4 regions of the Arthrobacter sp. efr-133-R2A-63 genome follow, and region 3 is predicted to be linked to each of the others. Evidence: riboswitches for the same ligand, from Rfam matches in the RefSeq annotation. Region 3 holds a riboswitch; each other region holds the start of a gene.
The links. Region 3 has a riboswitch for S-adenosylmethionine ahead of QRN45_RS02020 (aminotransferase class V-fold PLP-dependent enzyme). Riboswitches for the same ligand answer to the same signal wherever they lie in the genome.
Positions count from the first base shown of each region.

Region 1: it holds a riboswitch for S-adenosylmethionine, as region 3 does, so the genes downstream of both, metX (homoserine O-acetyltransferase MetX) here and QRN45_RS02020 (aminotransferase class V-fold PLP-dependent enzyme) in region 3, are expected to answer to the same signal.
Region 2: it holds a riboswitch for S-adenosylmethionine, as region 3 does, so the genes downstream of both, QRN45_RS14875 (DUF1737 domain-containing protein) here and QRN45_RS02020 (aminotransferase class V-fold PLP-dependent enzyme) in region 3, are expected to answer to the same signal.
Region 4: it holds a riboswitch for S-adenosylmethionine, as region 3 does, so the genes downstream of both, QRN45_RS17435 (hypothetical protein) here and QRN45_RS02020 (aminotransferase class V-fold PLP-dependent enzyme) in region 3, are expected to answer to the same signal.

Region 1 is NZ_JARVRG010000024.1:54,080-58,558, forward strand. It holds gene QRN45_RS12860 (VOC family protein) at 1-600, opposite strand, end outside; gene QRN45_RS12865 (bifunctional o-acetylhomoserine/o-acetylserine sulfhydrylase) at 847-2,163, shown strand; SAM riboswitch class IV at 2,324-2,439, shown strand; gene metX (homoserine O-acetyltransferase MetX) at 2,453-3,574, shown strand; gene QRN45_RS12875 (hypothetical protein) at 3,593-3,985, opposite strand; gene QRN45_RS12880 (SGNH/GDSL hydrolase family protein) at 4,050-4,479, opposite strand, start outside.
Region 2 is NZ_JARVRG010000026.1:71,182-75,660, reverse strand. It holds gene QRN45_RS14895 (cupin domain-containing protein) at 1-355, shown strand, start outside; gene ocd (ornithine cyclodeaminase) at 508-1,539, opposite strand; gene QRN45_RS14885 (Lrp/AsnC family transcriptional regulator) at 1,700-2,131, opposite strand; gene QRN45_RS14880 (hypothetical protein) at 2,187-2,546, shown strand; SAM riboswitch class IV at 2,661-2,773, shown strand; gene QRN45_RS14875 (DUF1737 domain-containing protein) at 2,784-3,041, shown strand; gene QRN45_RS14870 (rhodanese-like domain-containing protein) at 3,038-3,448, shown strand; gene QRN45_RS14865 (O-succinylhomoserine sulfhydrylase) at 3,449-4,479, shown strand, end outside.
Region 3 is NZ_JARVRG010000004.1:303,287-307,765, forward strand. It holds gene QRN45_RS02015 (class I SAM-dependent methyltransferase) at 1-713, opposite strand, end outside; gene QRN45_RS02020 (aminotransferase class V-fold PLP-dependent enzyme) at 764-2,188, opposite strand; SAM riboswitch class IV at 2,224-2,336, opposite strand; gene hisN (histidinol-phosphatase) at 2,496-3,308, opposite strand; gene rsgA (ribosome small subunit-dependent GTPase A) at 3,368-4,479, opposite strand, start outside.
Region 4 is NZ_JARVRG010000031.1:47,841-52,319, forward strand. It holds gene QRN45_RS17425 (VIT1/CCC1 transporter family protein) at 4-1,182, opposite strand; gene QRN45_RS17430 (hypothetical protein) at 1,450-1,638, shown strand; gene QRN45_RS17435 (hypothetical protein) at 1,676-1,996, opposite strand; SAM riboswitch class IV at 2,011-2,130, opposite strand; gene QRN45_RS17440 (sodium:solute symporter family protein) at 2,216-3,748, opposite strand; gene QRN45_RS17445 (helix-turn-helix domain-containing protein) at 4,052-4,479, shown strand, end outside.

The sequences.
Region 1 (4,479 bases), on a different contig from region 3:
TGACATGATTCCCGGCGTCCCGTGCGGAGCCATCCATTGGACTGCGACGTCCTCGAGGGGCTTTTCCACGGGTTCACCAAGCCACTCGGTGACGCGCTCCGCGGAGCCGGCAATGGTGAGGCTGGACATCTTGACGTCGCTTGGGTAAACGAGCGACGGGTGAAGTGCGGGGTCGCCCTCCCAGCGGAGCAGGTAGGGAACCTGGGGATCGGCGATGAGTCCCAGGATGCCGATCTGCGACCAGACGAGTTCCCGGCCATCCGGGAACTTGCGGTTGCCTGGGACGGCGGCGCGTCCGAGCCGCTGCTCGAACGGGCTCAGGTCGTCCACAGCGACGCACCAGCCCATCCACCCACCTCCTGCGGCGGAGCGTGCACGGACAGCTTGTCCAAAAGGTGCCTTGTCGGAGGCCGGGTGGTCCAGGACCTCGACAACTTCCAGGTATTTGTGGTCAGCAAGGGGAATGATCATGTTCCGGGTACCAAAGCGCGGATGCACTCCGCCCCGGACCGCGTCCACTCCCAATGCTGCGGAAATCCGCTCGGTGGTGGCCAACAGGCCATCTCGTTCACAAGCGTAAGAGACGTGATCCATGCGCATGGCTTCATCTTGGCACTTTGTGATGGAGCTCTCAGCTAAGTCAAGCCTAACCAAGGTGGGATGTATCGAAAAGGCCGCTCAGGGTCACTTCAGGACGCGCCGGGACAGAAAACTTCTGCGTTCGTCACAAAGCTTCCGGAGCCCGCAATACCCTCCCTAGACTGACGGCAACCGCTCGCCGGCATGCTGAACCCTTCAGCCCGGCAGGCTGACGCACGGCAAGAGCCCAGACAACCAGGAGTCCGCATGTCCCAAGGATGGTCATTCGAAACGCGCCAAATCCACGCCGGCCAGGAGCCGGACGCCGCCACCGGCGCCCGCGCCCTCCCCATCTACCAGACCACCTCGTTCGTCTTTCCCAGCGCGGAAAGCGCGGCCAACCGCTTTGCACTGGCCGAACTGGCGCCCATCTACACCCGGATCGGCAACCCCACGCAGGATGCCGTGGAGCAGCGCATAGCGAGCTTGGAGGGTGGCTTGGCTGCGCTCCTGCTGAGCTCCGGCCAGGCCGCGGAAACCTTCGCCATCCTCAACGTGGCCGAGGCCGGTGACCACGTGGTCGCCAGCCCGAGCCTCTACGGCGGCACGTACAACCTGCTGGCCCATACACTGAAGAAATTCGGCATCTCGGTCACCTTCGTCGAGGATCCGGACAACCTGGACCACTGGCGGGACGCGGTGCAGCCAAACACCAAGCTGTTCTTCGCCGAAGTCGTCTCCAACCCCCGGCAGGACGTCTTGGACATCGAGGGTGTCTCCCGCATCGCGCACGAGGCGGGAGTCCCGCTCGTCGTGGACAACACCCTCGCCACGCCCTACCTGATCCGGCCCATCGAGTGGGGAGCGGACATTGTGGTGCATTCGGCCACCAAGTACCTGGGCGGGCACGGCTCCGCCATTGCCGGTGTCATCGTGGACTCCGGCAACTTCGATTTCGGCAAGGACCCTGAGCGGTTCCCCGGCTTCAACACCCCGGACCCCAGCTACAACGGCCTGGTCTATGCCCGCGACCTCGGCAAGGACGGGGCCCTCGGCGCGAACCTCTCCTACATCCTCAAAGCCCGGGTCCAGCTCCTGCGCGACCTCGGCTCGGCGGTTTCCCCGTTCAACGCTTTCCTGATCTCCCAGGGAATCGAAACCCTCAGCCTGCGGGTGGAGCGCCACGTGGACAACGCCACCAAGGTGGCGCAATGGCTCGAAGGGCGCGACGACGTCGAATCGGTGGCGTACGCGGGGCTGCCTTCCAGCCCGTGGTTCGAACGGGGCCGGAAGTACGGCCCCAGGGGCACCGGCGCCGTGGTGTCCTTCACCATCAACGGCGGGGTCGAGGCGGGCAAGCGCTTCGTGGACGCCCTGGAACTGCATTCGCACGTGGCCAACATCGGCGACGTCCGGTCCTTGGTCATCCACCCGGCGTCGACGACGCACAGCCAGCTGACGCCGGAACAGCAGGCCGTTGCGGGAGTGACCCCTGGCCTGGTGCGGCTGTCCGTCGGAATCGAGCACATCGACGACATCCTCGCGGACCTCGAGTCGGGATTCCGGGCAGCCAAGAGCGCCTAGCACGGGCCCGGAGGGCGTACGAGGCTGGCCGGCGACGCAAGATGAATCTTCGCCGGCCAGCCTTCCCAGCCACCCCTTCGTGAACAAAACGCGGCCAAGTGTCACAAAGATGTCATAATCTTCGTCAGAAGGGGTCCGGTTTTCCTAGACTCTTCCTATAGGTCATGAGTGCCAGCGACAGCCCCGGCTTGCTGGCCGGCAACCCTCCATTCGCGGTGGGGTGCCCCGGGTGAAGACCTGGCCCTTCGCTGTGTTGGCGGCGGGCAAGCGCGATGTGAGGTGTCAACGAATGACAATTGCTGCAACAGCCATACCCCTTTCCGGTACCCAGGACGGAACCCTCAAGTATGTTTCCGTGGGCGGACTCGAGCTGGAGGCCGGAGGTTCCCTCCCGGACGTCGTCCTTGCGTACGAGACGTGGGGGCGGCTCAACGCAGACGCTTCCAACGCTGTCCTGGTGGAACATGCATTGACCGGCAGCACCCATGTGGCCCGTGGCGAAAGCGACGAAGACGGCTGGTGGGAGCAGCTTGTGGGTCCCGGCGCCACCATCGACACGGACCGCTACTTCGTGGTCTCCGTCAACATTGTGGGGGGCTGCTACGGCAGCACGGGGCCGTCGTCGAGCGCTCCTGACGGCAAGCCGTGGGGCTCCCGCTTCCCGCTCGTGACCCTGCGGGACAGCACGGTGGCCGAGGCCAGGCTGGCTGACGCCTTGGGGATCCACAGCTGGCACACCGTCGTGGGCGGGTCCATGGGCGGTGCCCGTGCACTGGAATGGGCCGTCGGCTATCCGGACCGCGTCAAGCGATGCGCCGTGATCTCCATCGGGGCGTACAGCACCGCCGAGCAGATCGCGTTCGCACAGGCCCAGACGCTCGCCATCCGGCAGGACGCCGACTTCAACGGCGGAGACTACTACGGACAGGCCGCCCCCGAAGCGGGTCTGGCCCTTGCCCGGCGGATTGCCCACATCACCTATCGCTCGGCAGACGAGCTGGACTTCCGCTTCGGCCGGAACGCCCAGGGCGGCGAGGCACCCCTCCAGGCTGCCGCGTTGGGGGACCGGGGCCGCTACCAGGTGGAGAGCTACCTGGACCACCAGGGGAGCAAGCTGGTCCAGCGCTTCGACGCCAATAGCTACATCGCCATTACCGAAGCGCTCATGAGCCACGACATCACGCGCGGCCGGGGCTCGTTGGAGGATGCGTTGTCCGTGGCCACGGCGACGTTCTTCGTGGCCTCGGTGGACTCGGACCGGCTCTATTTCCCGGAGCAATCCCGCGAGCTTGCCAAGGCCTTGCCCGGAGAGGTCCCGGTTCATGTCATCGAGGCGCCGATCGGGCACGACGGTTTCCTCACCGAGATCGGCCAGCTCGGCCCCCAACTGCGCGAGGCATTCTTCGGCTAGCGCGCCTCTTCGGCTGAATCAGCCGTTCATGATCTCCTGGCGGAGCTTCATGTAATCCTCCATGGCGATTTTCCCGTCGCTGTACTCCTGGTCCAGCTCGGCCAGTTTCCGTGCACGGTAGCCTTGGGGCGCGCTGTTCGGCTGGGGAGCGCCGCTCGCTTGCGGAGTAGCCCACGACGGCGGAACGGCCTGCCGCGCGGGCGTCGCCATCGGGGGTTGCGGCTCAGCCGGGATGACCACCGGGGGTTGCTCCGGGTATCCGACGGGGTTGTGCTGCGGAGGATAGGGCTGCCCGGGGTAATTCTGCGGAGGGAAGTCCTGGATCCTGCGCTGGCGCGACCGGTTGTACATGCGGATCCCCATGGGAATCAGCCAAGAGCAGACGATGATCCAGAAGATCAGATTGTTCACGGCGGAGGCCTCCCTGTCTTTCACCAGCTTAGCCCCGCTCCCTGTGACTAACCTCGCGGTTCGTTCAGCTCCCGGGCAGGAAGGTGTCAGCAGGACCGAAGACGGGTCCCGGCGTCGGGCGTTTCGGCAGGATCCCGTCACCGGAGGAGCGGTGCCTGATCCGGCGGATGACCCACGGGACAAAATATTCGCGTGCCCAGACGAGGTCGCCAGACCTGGCTTGGCGCCAACTGCGCTGGGGGAGCGGCTTGGGGTAGAGCGGCTCAAGGTTGTGCGGCACATTCAGTGAGTCGAGGACCATCGCGGCGATGGTGTGATGGCCGAGCGGCGAGAAATGGAGGCGGTCTTCGTCCCACATCTGGGAGTTGGAAAGCTGCCTCAAGGACCACATGTCAGCCACCACGGCATCGTGGCGGGCGGCCACGGTGCGGAGGTTTTCGTTGTAGATGGCCACCTTGCCGCGGATCCGGCCGAGGACCGATGACGCGGTGTCC
Region 2 (4,479 bases), on a different contig from region 3:
AGGAGAAGTCCTCCAGTTGCACGCCCTGAAGCAGGACGAATTGTGGTTCTTCCACCTGGGGACGCCCATCAGGCTGCACGTCTTCTCCCGGGAGCTTGGACACCAGGACTTTGGCTATACCGAGACCGTGTTAGGGCCGGATCCGGAGGCAGGCGAGACGCTGCAAGGAGTTGCCCCGGGCTCCACCTGGTTCGGTGCCGAGTTGGCCGGTCCAGGGTTCGCCTTGGTCAGCTGCAGCGTCTCACCCGGATACGAGAGGTCTGACTCCGCGAAACCAACGGCACGGGACATCGAGTCGCTCGTCATGAGGTTCCCCGGGCATGCTGAGCTGATCCTGCGACTGGCGGCGGAATAGCCCGGGCTGCCGGGCTGGCAGTCTGGCCGGGAAAAACGTCTGGTGCGCCGGTTCTGGGGCCGGCGCACCAGGCTTCTCCCTCCCCAACTGACTCGCAGTTGTTGTCGTTTAGAGCGCCCTAAACGACAACAAATGCGAGTCAGTTGGGCTTCTCAGGATCCGACCGGAGAGAGCGCGCGCACCAAGCCGAAGAGGTCCTTGGGGTCGTCGGGGTTCGCGACGAGGTCGATCTCCTCGAAGAATTCCGAACCCTCGACGGCGTCGCGGAGATACCGCAAGGCGGAAAAGTCCTCGATCGCGAAGCCCACGGAATCGAATACCGTGATCTGGTGCCTGGAGGTCCGGCCCGGCGCATGACCGCCAAGGACTTGCCAGAACTCGGTGACGGGAAAATCGGCGGACATTTGCTGGATCTCGCCTTCAATCCGCGTCTGGGGATCGTATTCCACAAAGACGTCGCCGAGGTCCAGGATGGCAGCGTCGAGTTCGGTCTTTCCTGGGCAATCGCCGCCGATCGCGTTGATGTGAACGCCCGGAGAAACCTGGTCTGCAGTCAGGATGGTGGCGTTGGCCTTGTCCGCGGTGCACGTGGTGATGACGTCGGCGTCTTCCACTGCGTGGGCCGCCGAGCCCGCGATGGTGATGTCGAAGCCGAGGGGAGCCATGTTCCTGACGAACTTCTCCATCGCAGCCGGATCAGTGTCCCAGATCCTGACAGTGTTGATGCCCAGGGCTGCCCGGAAGGCCAGCGCTTGGAACTCCGACTGGGTTCCGGTTCCGATCATCGCCATGACCCGTGCATCGGGGCGCGCAAGTTTCTTGGCGACCATGCCGGACGTGGCCGCCGTCCGCAGCGCCGTCAGCACTGTCATCTCCGCGAGGAACGTCGGGTAGCCGTTATGGACATCGGACAGGACACCGAAGGCTGTCACAGTCTGGAAGCCGCGCGCTGGATTCGAAGGGTGTCCATTGACGTACTTGAAGCCGTATGTTTCCTGGTCACTGGTGGGCATCAGCTCGATGACGCCAAACGCGGTGTGACTCGCCACCCGCGGGGTCTTGTCAAAAGATTCCCATCGCCGGAAGTCGTCTTCCAAGTACTGAATCATCTCCGAAATGATGGTTTCCGGGCCTCGCCCGGCCGTCCAGCGGACCATATTGCGGACATCGACAAAGCGCGTCATGTGCGCTCCTTTCCCTCATGAGCATTGTTGCTATGAGGCTACGGAGCGGCGATATGCATCCGCAATTGCCAAAGTATGTACTTTTCATTGAAAAAATGCACAAAATGACGAGTCCTTTCGAACATAATGCTCATGAGGTTTGTCGCCGCCAAGCAACCGGCTACCGCAGGACGGAGCTGAGCAGCAGGCTTGTCTCGCTATTGACGATCCCCTCGATCCCGCGGATCCTGCCCAGCACTTGGTCAAAGTCGCTGAGGCTTTCCGTGCGCAGCTCAGCCACGAGGTCCCAGCCGCCATTCGTGGTGTGCAGTGCCCAAATCTCGGGGAGCCCCCTCAGCTGGCGAATGACCCTGTCGGCCGACCTTCCTTCCACGGCAATGAGCGCAATAGCCCGGATCGCAAGTGGATCGACTTCGTCGCGCACCCTCGCGGTGAAGCCAACGATCGTTCCGGAGGAGACCAGGCGCTCGAGCCGGCTGTTCACGGTGGCCCTGGCGACGCCCAGCTGGCGCGCGAGGCTCGCGACAGATGCCCGGCCGTCCTCCCTGAGGGCGGAGAGGAGCTGGCGGTCAAGGTCGGTGAGTGCTGCCATAAAGATAAACGTATCGCCCATTCCCCAAGTGGGCCTGAGTCCGTAGGGTATCGACATGAGCATCTACATCAGCCCCGACTCTGCTGCGTGGTCGCTGACGGCCATGGCAACCGGTGCGTCAGCGGGATCAATCGATGATGCGAACGGCATGTCCAACTTGATAAAGGAAATCTACGAGACAGAAGGTTTCGAAGCGCTGTCTGGCGTGGTTTTTGCCCTGGCTCATCACAACAGCCTCTCGCTGCACGCACTCGCCACGGCCACCGGGATATCCGTGCACGAGTTGCTGGAAATCCGGAAGCATCAAGGTTCCACGTTTCATCACTCCCCCACAGGAGTAGCATCGCGCTTTGATGCCGTTTCACCCCGGGTCCAGGCAAGCCTGGACCCGCTGCCTACAGAAACCGAAGCCTAGGGTCCGCGCCAGCGTGGCCCCACCCGCCGGCTCCCCACCGGCCGCCCCCCGGTTACGGAACATGACGACGGCCGGTGATGCGGGCCGCCGTCGTGGGTGTTATTTTTCTTCTTGAGTAATGAGCACCAGCGCGAAGCCCTGACTTGCTGGTCGGCAACCCTCTCTCCGGCGGGGTGCCTCAGGTGACTACTCGGCGTATCGACACTTTCGAACTGCAAGCGTGACTGAGGAGCACCAATGCCTGAACCCACCGAGGAAAAACTCTCCTACCGTCTCATCACGGGCCCTGACACCAAGGAATTCTGCGAGCGGATCTCCACCGCCCTCGCAGAGGGATACGTGTTGCACGGCAGCCCGGCCGCGACTTTCAACGGCAAGGACGTGATTGTGGCACAAGCCATCGTCCTGCCCGCGGCGATCGCGAGCGCGGATGCCGCCGTCGCCAATGCGGTGGATCAGCTTGATGAAGAGTTCGACGGCGAGGGCCACGCATGAGCTACGCAGGCGACCTCAGCCCGCACGACGCCTGGGCCAAGCTCGAGCAGGGCGCCATCTTGGTGGACGTCCGCACCGAAGGCGAGTGGGCACACATCGGGATCCCGGACACCAAAGCCACCGAAAACGATCCCTTGTTCATCCAGTGGAACCTGGCCGGCGGCATCCCCAACACCCGCTTCATCGAACAGCTGACACAACAGGCTCCCGAGGGGGACGGCACGGAACTCGTCTTCCTCTGCCGCTCCGGCCAGCGCTCCATCGCGGCCGCGATCGCCGCAACCCAGGCCGGATACACCGCCTACAACGTCCTCGAGGGCTTTGAGGGCGAACCGGACCGCTACGGCGAGCGAACCGTGAATGGCTGGAAAAACCGTGGACTTCCGACGAACCTGGGGAATATCTAAGTGACTTTCAATCCTGACGCCGCCAGCTGGAGCCCTGACACCCAGGCAGTCCGCGGCGGTCTTGACCGTACCAACTTCCAGGAAACGTCCGAAGCCGTCTTCTTGAACTCCGGTTTCGTCTACCAGTCCGCCGCGGCTGCCGAGCGTGCCTTCACAGGCGAGGACGAACGCTTCGTCTACTCCCGTTACGGCAACCCTTCGGTCGCCACCTTCCAGGAGCGCCTCCGCCTGCTTGAGGGCACCGAAGCGTGCTTCGCGACGGCGTCGGGCATGTCAGCTGTCTTCACCGCCCTCGGTGCGTTGCTGGCGGCTGGTGACCGCGTGGTTGCCGCCCGCTCGCTCTTCGGTTCCTGCTTCGTGATCCTCAACGAGATCCTGCCGCGCTGGGGGGTCGAGACCGTCTTCGTCGACGGGCCGGACCTCGACCAATGGCGTGCCGCGTTGTCCGAGCCGACAACGGCGGTGTTCTTCGAGTCGCCGTCGAACCCCATGCAGGAAATCGTGGACATTGCCGCGGTGAGCGAGCTTGCCCACGCGGCGGGCGCCACGGTCGTCGTCGACAACGTCTTCGCCACCCCCTTGCTGCAGCGCTGCGGCGATCTCGGCGCAGACGTGATTGTCTACTCCGGCACCAAGCACATCGACGGCCAAGGACGGGTCCTGGGCGGCGCGATCCTGGGCACCAAGGAGTTCATCGACGGGCCGGTCAAGCAACTCATGCGGCACACCGGGCCGTCCCTTTCCGCGTTCAACGCCTGGGTCCTGACCAAAGGCCTGGAGACGATGGCCCTGCGGGTCAACCACTCCTCGGCATCTGCGTTGCGGATCGCCGAATGGCTTGAGGCACAACCGGCCATCAGCTGGGTCAAGTACCCGCTGCTGAAGTCGCACCCGCAGCACGAGCTCGCCGCGAAGCAAATGAAGGCCGGCGGAACGGTGCTCACTTTCGAGCTGCTCCCCTCCGCGGGGCGATCAGCGAAGGAGGCCGCCTTCGCGCTGCTGGACGGGCTCGCCGTCATCGACATCTCGAA
Region 3 (4,479 bases):
TGGCCCAGATGTTCGAAGAGATACCACCGGAGATTGCCCATGACCTTCGCCCGGGTGGCATCGTTCGCCCTGAGATAATAGCTGCGCGACTTCACGAGTTCGAGGATGTCTGCCGGAGCCAAGGGATCCTCCCAGCGCGTGACGTGGTTTTCGAGGCCGGTGAACTCGGGGCCCACCACAGGCCGGAAGTCCGGTTTGTGGACATCGCCGGCATGCATGATGCGGGACAGGCGATGGACCCAGGGCACCGAAGTGTCCAATTGGTTCCAGATCAAGCCGATGACGCCGTGGGGTCGGAGGATCCGGGCGATCTCAGTGCTCGCGGCGAGCGGATCGCACCAGTGCCAGGCTTGGGCAACGCTGACGACGTCGAATGCTGAGTCCGCCAGCCCGGTTGCCTCTGCCGTGCCCTCCAGGGCGATCACCTGTGGATACGCTGTGCGCAGCTGGGTGAGCATGTCCGTGGAGGGGTCCACTGCCGACACTGCCAGCCCCCGCTCGACGAGCAGCGAGGTGAACTTTCCGGTGCCTGCGCCGATGTCTGCCGCGTCCCGAGCCCCCTCCGGCAGCAGCCAGTCAGCTGAGTCCGCCGGGTAGCCCGGCCGGACCCGCTCATAGTGTTCTCCGCCGTCCTGGAAACTCCGACCGAGTTCGAGTCGGCGTTCCTGATAAAGCTTGGGGCCGGCTGAGGTGCCTTTGGGTCGCGGGGCCACGCGGGGACTCCTTCGTAGGACAGGAAAAATACCCTACGAATCTATCGCAATCAGTCGGTGCTGCAGGGTGCGGCGCCTGCGGTCCCGGGAGTATTGGGAGCCCACTCCGGGTAGCTGCGGTGATCGTTCGCGGGCACCCAACGGCCGGCATCCACCACGTAGTCCCAGCCGAGGCCGTTGCTTTTGAGGGCCTGGATGCCCGCGATGAGCCGGGTGGCGTCTTCCAAACGCGACCCCACGCCGAAGCTGGCTCGCAGCGATCCGGAGGGAAGGCCAAGGCGCTTGAGCAGGGGGTGGGCGCAAAAGCGTCCGTCCCGCAGGCCGATGCCGTGCTCGGCCGCGAGATAGGCCGCGACGAGTCCGGCGTCGTAGCCCTGGAGCGAGAAGTTCACGACGCCGATCGTGTCCTGGGGATCCGTGTCGCTGAAGATCTGGTGCACGGTCACGCCGTCGATTTGCTTGAGGCCCTCGACCAGGTGCGAGCGGATGGCGGCCTCGTGGGCGTGCCATTCTTCGTGGTCGAGGCTGGCAATGACCTGTGTGGCCCGGGCCAGGGTGGCCGCGCCGAGCACGTTCGGAGAGCCCCCTTCGTGCCTTGCCGGCCCCGTGGCCCAGCTGACGGAATCAAGGCGTGCCTCGCGGACGGCGCCGCCTCCTGCCAGGTGCGGTGTGCCGGCGTCGAGCCAGTCGGGGCGCCCCACCAGGACGCCGGCACCGAACGGTGCATAGAGCTTGTGCCCCGAGAAGACCAGGTAGTCCACCTCCGCGGCGGCGATATCGATCCGGCGATGAGGGGCGAGTTGCGCCGCGTCCACCACGATCCGCGCCCCGAATTCGTGGGCCAAGGCTGCGAGGTCCTTGATGGGCAGGATCTCGCCGGTCACGTTCGACGCGCCGGTGACCGCCAGAAGGCTGACGCCACCCTGGGAGAGTGCCGTGCGGACAGCGGCAACAGTCTCGGACAATGTTCCGGCGGCAACGATGCTGCGATGGGGGACACCTTGCCATGGGAGCAGATTGGCGTGGTGCTCGATGTCCAGGTACAGGACTTCGCCGGTATGCCTTCCGTCCTCAACCGGCAAGCAACCCGCCAGCAGGTTGAGGGAATCGGTGGTGTTGCGCGTGAAAATGACGGAATCGTCCGGCCTGCCGCCAACGAAGTCACGGACGATGTTACGGGCGTTCTCGTAGACCGAGGTGCTGATTTGCGAGGCATAGCCGGCGCCGCGGTGGACGCTCGCATAGTACGGCAGGATTTCGTTGAGGTATGCGGAGACCACGGTCAGTGCAGGCGCGGAAGCGCCGTAGTCGAGGTTTGCGTAGCGGATCTGGCCGCCCTGGATCAAGGGCGCCTGCAGCTCCGCTCCAGTGACGGCGGCCAATGGGCGCGATGCCGGAGTCCGGGACTCACCGTGCCGCTGCGCAGGATCATGGTGCTGCGAAAGAGCCGTGGAAGAAATTGTGGCTGTGCTCATGGGACCTCACTCAAGAGGGACCCCTGCGTGCAGGGGGTCCGCGCTTGCCGCATCCGTTCCGGACCGGCCCGGTCGTCACCCGGGGCACCCCGCCGCGATGGAGGGTTGCCGGCCAGCAAACCGGGGTTTCGCGCTGGCACTCGTGACCTGTAAAGAGAGTAGGACACCGGCAAGGCCGGTTCCAATGTGACCGCGATTGTTAAGCGGATTGTTACACCGCCCGAAAAATGTGCCTTCCGCCGAAGAAAAAGCAGCGGACGCCCCGGAAAGGGGGCGTCCGCCGTCGTTTGTTCAGTGAATGGGCGGATTAGAGGAGGTCGTCGAGTTCGGGGTTGAGCCTCTTGAGGACCTCGGAGTGCAGGATCGAGTTAGTGGCGACGGCGTTTCCGCCGAAGGGGCCATCCGCGCCATCCAGGGACGTGAAGCGTCCGCCGGCCTCGGTCACGATCGGCACCAAGGCGGCCATGTCGTAGACCTGGAGTTCCGGTTCGGCGGCGATGTCCACGGCGCCCTCGGCCACGAGGCAGTAGGACCAGAAATCCCCGTACGCACGGCTGCGCCAGACATCGTTCTCGAGGCCCAGGAAGTTGTCCAGCTTCCCGTGCTGCTTCCACTCGGAAAGCTCGGAGTAGGAGAGCGAGGCGTCTTCGAGCCGGGACACGTTGGAAACTTTCAAGCGGGTGGCCGCGGCCAGCGACCGGCCCATGTAGGCGCCCGAGCCCTTGGCCGCCCACCAACGCTTGCCGAGCGCCGGAGCGCTCACGAGCCCCACCACTACCTCGCCCTCGTCCACGAGGGCGATCAGCGTTGCCCAGACGGGTACGCCACGCACGAAGTTCTTGGTCCCGTCGATGGGATCGATGATCCAACGCCTCGAGCCGTGGCCCGTGCTGCCGAATTCCTCCCCGAGGACGGCGTCACGGGGGCGGGAACGGGAAAGCTGCCCGCGGATCGCTTCCTCGGCGGCTTTGTCGGCATCGGTGACGGGGCTCAGGTCGGGTTTGGTCTCCACCTGAAGGTCCAGCGCCTTGAACCGCTCCATTGTCAGGGAATCGACGGAGTCGGCCAGGACATGTGCCAGCCGCAGGTCGTCGTTGTAGCTCGAATCGGGTTGGGTCATGGTTCCAAACTACCGTCTCTTCGCCGGTGAGCCGGGGAGGTAGGACGGCAGCGGCGCAGTTAGTTGACTGTACCCAGTTCCTTGGTTTCCTGTGCTTCCATGCGCGGGTCCGCGCCGAGGAGCCGGCGCAACGATGCCAAACGGGCCGGGCCCGACTCGCCAGCGTGGCCATCGGCGACCCACGAATCCAGGCCGCACCGAACAGCGTTGGCATCGTGCTTGCAGCCCCGCTCGCACATTTCGGTCCCGGGTTCGAGGTCCGGGAAGGCATGCAGGATGCGGTCCGGGTTCACGTGGGCGAGGCCGAAGGAACGGATGCCGGGCGTATCGATGATCCAGCTTCCGCCGGGGGCGTCGCTGAGCTTCAGGGCAAGGGCAGACGACGAGGTGTGCCGTCCGCGCCCCGTCACCGCGTTGACCCCGCCGGTGGCGCGCTCGGCACCGGTCAGGGCATTCACCATGGTGGATTTCCCGACGCCGGAATGGCCCAGGAGCACGGTGACCTTGCCGTCGAGGTAGTCCCGCAGCTGGCCGACGGCGTCACTGTCGAGGCGTGCCGACAAACCGTCGTCCGAACGGGCGTCGATGCCGGAGGCGCCTGCGTCGGCCGTCCGGCTGATGATGATGGGAAAGCCAAGGCTCACGTAGTTGGCGAGCAGTTCCGTCGGATCCTTGACATCCGCTTTGGTGACGAGCAGCAGCGGCTCGATTCCGGCGTCGTACGCTGCCACGAGGGCACGGTCGATGAATCCGGTACGGGGTTCCGGGTTGGCGGCCGCCACCACCACCACGAGCTGGTCGGCGTTGGCGACGACGGCGCGTTCGATCGGATCGGTGTCGTCGGCACTTCGACGCAGGAGTGTCTTGCGCACCTCGACCCGCACGAGGCGGGCGAGGGTGTCCGGGGCTCCTGAAACGTCGCCGACGAGGGCGACGAAATCCCCTGGGACCACGGGGGAGCGCCTCAGTTCCCGGGCACGGGCCGCAATGACAATGCGCTCGTTGTCCGAGCTTTCATCCACGATCGCGGTGTAGCGGCCGCGGTCGACGGTGACGATGCGCCCGATCACGGCGTCGTCGTGGCTGGGGCGGTCCTTCGTGCGGGGGCGTGTGCCCTTCTTGTTGGGGCGGATCCGGACGTCGGACTCATCCCAGGAGCGTGCGTCGCGGG
Region 4 (4,479 bases), on a different contig from region 3:
CTGCTAACCGATGACAGCGCCGAAGACGAGGCCCAGCCCATACGTGGCCGCAGCCGCACCGAGTCCGATGGCGAGCTGCCGGAGACCACGGGTCAGCGGCGAGGTTCCGGACAGCAAGCCGACGACGGCGCCCGTCGACAGAAGCGCGATGCCCACCAGCGTACCGGCCACGGCAAGTGCCGAGAAGCCCGTCATGCCGAAGATGAACGGCAGGATGGGCACGATGGCGCCCGAAGCGAAGAAGCAGAAGCTCGAGATCGCGGCGCCCCATGCGGAGCCAACGGCCTCGTGCTCATTGACGGTTTCTTCCACTTCGGGGTGGAGCGAAAGGCTTGGATCGCAGTCGCAGCTGTAGAGGCCCATGCGCTCGGCGGCCCGGTGTTCGGCGGATTCGCGGGACATGCCCCTGGCTAGGTACACCAGCACCAGCTCATTGTGCTCGATGTCCAGGGCCGGGGCTGCGGTCAGCGTGGCCTGGGTGGGGCGGGTGGCCTTGAGGAGCTCGAGCTGGGAGCGGACAGAGACATACTCGCCCGCTCCCATGGACAGTGCGCCCGCCAGCAGTCCGGCGATGCCGCTGAACAGGACCACGGTTGCGGGAACTCCGGTGGCCGCCATGCCCATCACGAGGGAAAGGTTGCTGACCAGGCCATCGTTGGCGCCGAAGACGGCAGCGCGGAAGGTACCGGACAACCTGTTGCGGCCGCGGGTCGCCAGGCCGCGGACTACTTCTTCGTGGATCTGTTCGTCAGCCGCCATGGCGCGGGTTGCTGCCGGATCCTTCGCGTACGGCGAGCGTCCTTCAGCCCGTTGGGCGAGGGCCAGCACGAACACCGATCCGAAATTCCGGGCCAGGAAGCCGAGCATTTGGCTCCGAACGGAGGCCGCCTTCGGCATGCCGGCGTGTTGGCCGAGGAGCTTGAGCCAGTGTGCCTCATGGCGGCCCTCGGCCTCTGCGAGGGCCAAAAGGATATCGCGCTCCTCGCCGTCGCGTCGCTGAGCCAGTTGGCGGTACACGGCGGCTTCGGCACGTTCGTCGGCCAAGTACTGCCGCCAGCGCTTGATGTCCGACGACGACGGGGGAGTCTTGGGGGCTGCTGCGTCTTGGGAGGGACTGCTTGAGTCCTGCGGATTGTCTGGATGCGAGTTGTCTGAATGCGAGGGTTTTGTGCGGGGGTGCACCGGGACTCCTGGGTTGCTGGGGCGGGCTTCATCGCCTCATTGCAGCTCCACTTTATCGCCAATTTCCGCGGTTTTTCGGCTGGCAATCCTCACTGGACTTTTTAGGCGCGCCTCAAAAACCGGGAGGCTCGCCGGAGGCCTTGACCGCCGCAGGGGGCAGTGCTGGGATGGATGGACAGGGTCCACGAATTGGCGGGGTGGCGTTGGATCGGCTGCCTCACGTGCCTGTGCGATGGGCTCAGCGGCACGTCGAACGGAGGTTGCACCATGGACAGCACCGAGACCCACGCCCGCCACCCGGACCGTCCCACGGTCGAGGCCGATCCCGCCTATGACTACAGCGAAGACCTGGAGGTGGACGAGGACTGGGAGGAAGAATCCGAGGTCCTGGACGACGACGAACGGGTGGTCCCGCTCGACGCCGAGGAACACCGAGAGGCCGAAGAGATCGAATAGCGCCGACTCGCTGAACTTGGCCGCTAAAAAGCGCTTGCTAGAACGCGCTCAGGATGAAGTGCTTCTGCACGCCCGCACGGTGCCCGGTTGCCGCAACCGTGAGCGTAAGTTTCCGTGTGGCCGGGAACCAGCGGGCGGGCTGAACCGCTTTTGAGAGTGCTTCGGTGATGAGCCGCGGCTCATGATGCCAATAGCGTTCCAGGTTTCCGTCCACCACGAACGTGATGGAGCCTTGGGAGAGGTCGACGCCGGGAATCACCCGGACGAACTCGTCCACCCGACGGGGGCGGGGCAAGAAGAGGGCGCTGGACTGGATAGTGCGGTCGGCTGTGGCGGTGGCGCCGTTTTCGAAAGGCATGGCCTTCTCCTATGGAGTTGCTCTTGCCCGTTCGGTTGTCTCTGGTCCGAACCGGGCCGCTTCTTCATCCGAACCACCCGTGAACATGGGGTTGGCGTGTGGCAAGTCGGAGCTTGGCGCCACATCTCTTGAAGCTGTTCCTACTGTACATGCGACGGCGGCGCCGCACCTCTCGAAGGAGAAAGCGCGGCGCCGCCGTCGTACCTGGTTTTGTGAAACCTAGTGGGTGGCCACCGGGTGGGCCTCCAGCGGGAGTTCCTCCGCGGCCGTTCCGGCAACGCGGCGTTCCCAGGCTTCGCGGACGGCCGGCTCGGTGGGCGGCGTGAGGAGGGAGACCACGAAATAGACGGCGAACGAGGCGCCGAGGCCCCAGTAGATCGGATCGTTTGCGTAGACGCCGTCTTCGCTGGGGATGATTCCCGTGGCGTAGGCGATCAGCAAGGCAAGGGTCAGTACAGACCCGACTGCCATGGACCAGGCTGCGGCAATACCCGTGCCGCGCTTCCAGACCAAGCCGCCCAGGATGGCAACCAGCAGGCCACCTACCAGGATGTCGTAGGCGATGGTCAGGGCCACCACGACGTCTTGCGCCGCCATGGAGATCAACACTGCAACGATGCCCAGGCCAAGGACCCAGTAGCGGTTGGCCTTGACGTCATGCTCGGGATTTTCGGTGTCGTTGGTGTTGATCGTCTTGCCGAACCAGCTGGCCACGAACGGGACCACGTCGGCGCGGGCAACGGTGGCCGCGGCGATGAGGGCTCCGGACGCTGTGGACATCATGGCGGCGACTGCTGCGGCCATGACAAGGCCGCCGATGCCGATCGGCAGGATGTGCGTGGCTACCTCGGCGTAGACGACGTCCTTGCCAAGGGCCTTGACATCGATGTTCGGCAGGGCCACCCGGGCAGCCAGGCCGATCAGGGCGCCGGCCACGCCGTACAGGACGCAGTAGATGCCGGCGGTGGCGCCGCCCCATCGGGCCACCTTGGGGGTCTTGGCGGTGAAGACGCGCTGCCAGATGTCCTGGCCGATCAGCAGGCCAAGGGTGTAGACCACGAAGTACGTGATGATGGTCTGAGCCCCGATGCCGTCCAACTGGAAGAAGCTGGCGTCAACACGGGCACGGATGCCTTCGAAACCGCCTGCCGCGTTGAGGACGAACGGGAGCATGAGGAAGAAGATGCCCACGGTCTTGATGATGAACTGCACCTGGTCGGCGAGGGTGATGGACCACATGCCGCCGATGGTGGAGTAGACCAGGACGATGGCGCCGCCGACGGCGATGGCGAGCCAGCGCTCCCAGCCGAAGAGGACAACGAAGATGGTGGCGTAGGCGCCCGTGGACGTGGCGCACAGCATGAGGGTGTAGGCCAGCATGACGATGCCGGAGGTCTGCGTGGCACGCTGGCCGTAACGCAGGCTCAGCATCTGGGAAACCGTGTAGATCTTCAACCGCTGGATGGTGCCGGCGAACAGCAGGCTCAGGAGGAGGACACCCGAACCGATCGCGACCACCAGCCACATGCCGGAAACGCCGAACTTGTAGCCGAGGCCGACGCCGCCAACCGTCGATGCGCCACCGAGGACGACGGCGGCCATGGTACCGGTGTAGAGCATCGGACCGAGGCGGCGCCCTGCCACCAGGAAGTCGCTGTTGTTCTTGGTGCGCGACTTGCCCCACCAGCCGAAGGCCAGCATGGCGAGCAAATACACCACCACGATCGCAATATTGATGAACGAAGAGTCCACGGTTGGCTCCTGAAAGTGATGCGCAGAGCTCTGGGGGATTCCGACGCCGGTCCGCGGGGTTTCGTGCGGGGTTGCGGAAGGTCTCTGCGCTGGTGATTGGGGAGAGTAGTCTGTGATGTATGCCTCACAAACAACACTTGTTGCCTATGAGGATACGTAGTGATGCGAGTAACAGTCAAGATGCCGTCTCGCCCAGCGGACGCATCGGCACTCCTCCAGCTAGCCAAAGGCCCTGCCACGCCGGCGATCCGGCTACTATTGCTGCAATGACAGGGCCGCATAAACGGCCTGAAAGGTTCGTGAATGAAGGCTCTCCCCGTTGAACCGAGCAACGTCCCTGTTGCCATCGGTTCCAGAATCCGTGCCGCCCGCCAATCGCAGCGGCTCACCATCGAGCAGGTTGCCGACGCCACCGGCCTGACCAAAGGGTTCCTGAGCCGTGTGGAGCGTGACCTGACATCGCCGTCGGTCGCTTCCCTCGTGACGCTTTGCCAGGTTCTTTCGGTGTCCATCGGAGACCTTTTCGCCGCACCGGAGACGCATCTGACCCGGCGCGACGACGGACCACGGATTTCGCTCGGCGGCCAGGGCATCGTGGAGCGTCTCCTGACGGCGCGCTCCGAACGGCGATTGCAGATCCTGCAGGCCTCGATCGAGCCCCGGGGCCGGGGAGAGGCCGAGCTTTACGCCGTCGATTGCGATGTCGACGTCCTGCACGTCGTCAAGGGCCG